Regions from separate parts of the Exiguobacterium sp. s91 genome, predicted to be linked through region 1. Evidence: riboswitches for the same ligand, from Rfam matches in the RefSeq annotation. Region 1 holds a riboswitch; the other holds the start of a gene.
What was found. A riboswitch is a leader RNA that binds a small molecule or an ion and turns the genes downstream of it on or off. The one in region 1 is predicted to bind S-adenosylmethionine.
Positions count from the first base shown of each region.

Region 2: another riboswitch for S-adenosylmethionine. It lies ahead of KNQ06_RS01285 (methionine ABC transporter ATP-binding protein); the one in region 1 lies ahead of KNQ06_RS14130 (amino acid permease).

Region 1 is NZ_JACSMZ010000003.1:190,269-193,410, reverse strand. Features, by position in the region: gene KNQ06_RS14135 (polysaccharide pyruvyl transferase family protein) at 1-972, shown strand, start outside; SAM riboswitch class I at 1,081-1,182, shown strand; gene KNQ06_RS14130 (amino acid permease) at 1,260-2,663, shown strand; gene mmuM (homocysteine S-methyltransferase) at 2,638-3,142, shown strand, end outside.
Region 2 is NZ_JACSMZ010000001.1:260,643-263,784, reverse strand. Features, by position in the region: gene KNQ06_RS01295 (glycoside hydrolase family 13 protein) at 1-44, opposite strand, end outside; gene KNQ06_RS01290 (aminotransferase class I/II-fold pyridoxal phosphate-dependent enzyme) at 193-1,380, shown strand; SAM riboswitch class I at 1,443-1,548, shown strand; gene KNQ06_RS01285 (methionine ABC transporter ATP-binding protein) at 1,633-2,646, shown strand; gene KNQ06_RS01280 (methionine ABC transporter permease) at 2,636-3,142, shown strand, end outside.

The DNA of each region.
Region 1 (3,142 bases):
GTCATCGGATGTCCTTCGATGTACGCGTTCGGTCGCGACTTGCACATCCGTGAAACGAACATCACACCTGAGTCGATGATTACAGTCAACTCGTCACGTTTGGCACCACAAAACGTTCTTGATTTCATTACGCGCGGGATGGAAGAGTATCCGAATCACTACTTCATTCCACAGTGGATGAAGGAACTGAAGTTGACGTATACAGGAACGCACCCGATCGCAGACTTGTCCGTGACGAACTATCCGGTGAAGATGTCGGATCCTGCTTATATGAACGATCGTGTCCGTTTCTTCTTGAACGCACAGACATGGTTTGATTTCATCGGTCAAGCAGACCTCAGTTTTGGAGCTCGTTTACACGGAAACATCACAGCGACACTTGCGGGTACGCCGAATATCCTCATTCCAAAAGATGCACGGATGCGCGAATTGACGGATTACCATCAGTTGACGCACATTTGGGCGAACGACATCAAAGCGGATACACAATTATCCGACGTCGTAGCAAATGCTGACTTCCAAAGTCCGGCACGTGTTCAAGCGCGTAACTTCGACAACTTCGTTGACTTCTTGAACGTGAACAATCTTGAGCATATCTACCAAGAGACGAACTATCCTGAGAATGTACCGTTTGACCGTCAAATGGCGCAAACCGAGTTGCTCCCACCAGTCCAACCAATCTCTGGCGTAAGTCTTGAGGAAGCAGTCGCTCGTTTTGAACGGTTCTTCCCGGAACAAGAGAAGAAGATTGCGGATGCGCAAAAACAAACAAAAGCACAATTAGCTGAAAAAGATAAGAAAATCAAAGCATTGCAGAAACAAACAGGAACGGCTCAAAAGGATCAAGAGATTGCGGCACTCAAAGCGCAACTGGCTGCCCAAACGAAGAAAATGAAGCACCAGCAAGGAACATTGAACCGGAAAGCGGTTCGTGCAGCCTTGAAAACAGCGGATTTATTCGCTAAAAAGTAACCCTTTAAACATTCCGGATCGATACGATGCGGAATGTTTTTTTGATAGAAGTATTCTGAATTGTGTTGACAATTTGAAAAAGACTTGATAGGGTTATGAACAATTACATACTTATCCAGAGAGGTGGAGGGACTGGCCCTATGAAACCTCAGCAACAGGTCGAAAGATACTGTGCTAATTCCTGCGGGTGCTGCACCCGATCGATAAGATTTCCGAATTGTCGACCGACGCATCCGTGAGGATGCGTTTTTTGTTTGAAATAGGTGGAATGAGGAGGAAATGGATTCATGAAAACGAGCGGAGCATTTCGACGCAAGATGGAATCACGTCATTTGATCATGCTGTCGTTAGGTGGTGTCATTGGAACCGGATTATTTTTAAGTACAGGTTATACGTTGGAACAAGCAGGACGCGTCGGAACGATTTTATCGTATTTGATTGGGGCCGTCGTCGTTTACTTAGTCATGTTAAGTCTCGGTGAACTCGCCGTGCACATGCCGGAAACCGGATCATTCCATAAGTACGCAACGAAGTACATCGGACCCGGCACCGGTTATACAGTGGCCTGGCTCTACTGGCTGACGTGGACGGTCGCCCTTGGTTCAGAATTCACGGCAGCAGGCATTTTGATGCAACGTTGGTTCCCGTCGATTCCTGTATGGGTGTTCAGCGCATTGTTCGCTGCGATGATCCTCGGTATCAACGTCTTGAAAGTTCGCGTGTTCGCTGAAGTCGAGTTTTGGTTTTCCGCCATTAAGGTCGTGACGATCATTGCTTTCATTTTACTCGGTGCGGGAGCAATCGTCGGCTTCATTCCACTGCAAGATGGTAGCCCGGCTCCATTCTTTTCTTCGTTAACCGAAGGCGGGTTGTTCCCAAATGGCGCTTTCGTCATCTTCATGACGATGCTTGCCGTGAACTTTGCTTACTCGGGAACGGAACTAATCGGTGTCGCAGCGGGTGAAGCAGTCGATCCGAAACGGACGATTCCGCTTGCGATCCGGACGACAATTTTGCGACTCGTCCTCTTTTTCGTCGGTACGATCATCGTGTTAGCCGTCTTATTACCAACGGATGGGAAAGGTGTACTCGAAAGTCCGTTCGTCGCCGTGTTTGAACGGATCGGAATTCCGTATGCGGCAGACGTGATGAACTTCGTCATTTTGACAGCGATCTTGTCGGCAGCGAATTCTGGACTTTACGCCGCCTCTCGGATGCTCTGGTCGCTTGCGAACGAACGCATGATTCCACGCTTCTTCGCCCAGGTGACGCCAAGTGGGGTTCCACTTCGAGCCGTATTGTTCAGCATGCTTGGCGGAGGACTTGCCTTGCTGTCTAGCATCTATGCAGCAGGAAGTGTCTATATCGCGCTCGTCTCGATTTCCGGTCTCGCTGTCGTCGTCGTTTGGATGAGTATCAGCGTTGCCCAGTATCGTTTCCGGAAACAATTCCTCCGTGAAGGGCATACGATCGACGAATTGGTCTATCGCACACCACTCTTTCCATTTGTACCGATCGCCGCTTTCGTCGTTTGTTTGATTTCTCTGATTGGTATCGGATTTGATCCGACACAACGAATTGCCTTGTATTGTGGTATTCCATTCATCGTGATCTGTTATATCGTTCATGCGTTCACGAATTCTTCTCAGAAACGGAGTGTTGAAGATGTCCCGAATCAAAAATCCAGTTGATCAACGATTACAGGAAGTTCCCTTTCTTATTTTAGATGGTGCCCTTGCAACCGAACTTGAACAGAAGGGATTCGACCTGAACGATCCGCTTTGGTCAGCACGTCTCTTAATCGAAGCACCAGAACAGATCGAACACGTCCATCGTGACTACTTTGAAGTAGGTGCCGATGTCGCGATCACTTCAAGCTATCAAGCAAGTATCGAAGGATTCAAGCAACGTCATATCACGACAGAGGAAGCAAAGGCGCTGATTCGACAAACGGTCACCTTGGCGCAAAACGCACGCACGCGTAGCGGAAAGAGTGACGCATTGATCGCGGGATCAGTGGGTCCTTATGGTGCCTACTTAGCAGATGGTTCTGAATATCGCGGTCATTATGGGGTGTCAGCAGATGTGCTAGAAGCCTTTCATAGACCACGAATCGAAGCGTTGATTGAAGCGGGGGCTGATCTGCTGGCATTCGAGACGATTCCGTCGC
Region 2 (3,142 bases), on a different contig from region 1:
TAGACTTGATAGACGACTGCCTCTTTCCAGTTAGCTCGCTTCATCTTCCCACTCCTCTCCCTACTCTTTATTCCCGCTCCACTTATCTGTACCTGTTTATCCGACAATTTTTTTGAATTTCGAAAAAGTTCTTTTCTTTTGACTGAATATTCGTTATCCTTGACGACAATACCACGAAGGAGGCATTCATCCATGAAACATTTCGCTCCATCCATCGCCATTGATCGGCTTCCTGCTCCTGTCTTCGCTGAACTCGCGAACCGAATCGGTGCTGTAAAAGCTGCCGGACACGATGTCATCACACTTGGTCAAGGAACGCCTGACCAGACGACGCCTGTACATATTCTCGATGCCTTAAAACAAGCCATCGACGAGCCAACGAACCTTCAATATCCACCGTTTCGTGGACATGATTTTCTAAAGCAAGCCGTCGCTAGCTTTTACGCGACTGAGTTCGGTGTCACAATCGATCCAGCAACGGAAGTCGCGATTCTCCTCGGTAGTAAAGCCGGTATCGTCGCCTTACCGCAGACAATCGTCAACCCTGGAGAAGGAGTCATCGTTCCGGATCCAGGATACCCGGATTACCTGTCTGGCGCAGCACTTGCTGGTGCATTCCCGATCACGCTTCCGTTGCTTGAAAAAAATAACTTCTTACCGGATTACGACTTACTTGATACGACGGACGTCGAGCGTGCCCGGATGTTGTTCCTCAACTACCCGAGTAATCCGACGGGTGCGACCGCGACGGCAGAAGCCTTCGAACAGACAGTCGCTTTCGCCGATGCCCATGATATCTGTGTCGTCCATGACTTAGCATACGGCGGCATCAGTTTCGATGGTCCGACGCGAAGCTTCCTGCAGACGGAAGGGGCAAAAGACGTCGGGATCGAGCTATTCTCACTCTCAAAACGCTTCAACATGTCCGGCTTCCGGATCGCCTTTGCGATTGGTAATCCGTCCGTCATCTCAAGCATCGAGACGTACCAAGAACATCTCTACGTCAGTGCCTTCACACCGATTCAACATGCTGCGACCGTCGCCCTGACGAGTGACCAGACATGTGTCCGCGAGTTAAGCAGTCTGTACGAAACACGACGCGATGCGTTGTTCGCAAAACTCGATGCGATTGGTTGGAGTGGACCACGACCGGGCGGTTCCTTCTTCGTCTGGCTTCCTGTTCCGGAAGGTTACACGTCCCAAAGCTTCACCGATCACCTGCTTGACGAAGCACACGTCGCCGTGACCCCTGGATCCTTCTTCGGCGAATACGGTGAAGGCTACGTCCGGATCAGCTTGATTGCTGACGTCGAACGTCTAGAAGAAGCCGTCGATCGAATCGGAACGCTCAACCTGTTCCGGACACCTGTTGCGGAATAATTCTGAAAAAACATTTGACAGATGGGAATCATTTCCGTTAAAGTAAATCCCAACAGCATAACTACTTATCGAGAGCGACCGAGGGATTAGGCCCAACGACGTCCGGCAACCACCTGTAAGGAACGGTGCCACATCCTACAGAATGATTTTCATTCTGAGAGATAAGTTACGAAATCTTACACTTTCGTCGCTTTTTTCTGGTTGCTCCGCTACTAGGAAAAAGCGACTTTTTTTGTATGAGGAGATGAGCGGATGATTGAATTCAAACACATTACAAAACGGTTCGTTCGAGATCGGACCCCGATTTTTGCATTACGGGATGTCGATTTGACGATCCAAAAAGGAGAAATCTTCGGGATCATCGGTGAGTCCGGTGCCGGTAAGAGTACGTTACTTCGCCTAATCAACGGGCTTGAGCATCCGACACAGGGAAGCGTCAAGGTCGACGGTGTCTCGCTTGGCGGAATGTCAAAAGCAGATCTGCGTCAACTTCGCTTACGGACAGGAATGATCTTTCAGCATTTCCAATTGATCCAGTCGCGCAACGTCGCGGATAACATCGCTTTTGCGCTCAAGGCTGCTGGCGTCAAACGAGCAGATTTCCCGGAGCGAATTCGCGAACTCGTCTCGCTCGTCGGACTTGAAGGATTTGAGACGAACTTCCCGAGCCAATTAAGCGGTGGGCAGAAACAGCGCGTCGGGATTGCCCGGGCACTCGCGAACGATCCGACCGTCTTGTTATGTGACGAAGCGACATCAGCTCTTGACCCCGTTACGACACTACAGATCCTTGAACTGCTGAAGGATTTGAATGAACGACTCGGATTGACGATCGTCCTCATCACGCATGAGATTGATGTCGTCAAACAGATTTGCCATCGCGTCGCGGTCATGTCGCAAGGTGAAGTCGTTGAAGTCGCCTCAACCTATGACCTGTTCAGTCAAGCCAAGCATCCAGTGACGCAACATTACGTCGATACGGCACTACAAATCGAATTGCCAGAACGCATCTTACAGGCAACTCCAGGCAAGATCATCCGCTTGCAGTTCACGGGCGAGAAGACCGGTGAGAGTACGTTATCAGAAGCAATCCGCCGTTACGATATCTCAGTCAGCATCTTGCACGGCAAGGTCGACTACATTCAAGACGTCGCCTTCGGTGTCCTGATTGTCAGCTTGACGGGATCATCCGACCAAATCGCTCCTGCCCTCGACTGGCTCGCGACGGAACTTCATGCACTCGAGGTGATTCAGGATGTGGCTTGATCGTATTCAAACGATGTTACCTGAGCTCTTGAAGGCACTCGGCGAGACGGCGTGGATGGTAGGAATTTCACTTGCCTTTGCATTGGTCGTCGGGATTCCGCTCGGGATTCTCTTGTTCGTCACCGACCGGGGATTATTTTTTCAAAACCTTGCCGTCCGCCGTGTCCTTGACTTCGTCGTCAACATCGTCCGGTCGCTACCGTTCATCATCTTGCTGGTTGCCCTCATTCCGTTAACGAAGTTCTTACTCGACAATACGATTGGTCCGACGGCAGCATCCGTCAGTCTCAGTGTCGCAGCGATTCCGTTTCTCGCGCGACTCGTTGAGACGTCACTGCGCGAAATTCCGCCTGGTCTAATCGAAGCAGCGGAAGCATGTGGGGCGAAACCATTACGGATCATCGTCAGTGTCCTCTTACCGGAAGCACTCCCTGGCATCATTCAGGGCATCACATTAACGACGATCAGCTTGATCGGCTTCTCAGCGATGGCTGGT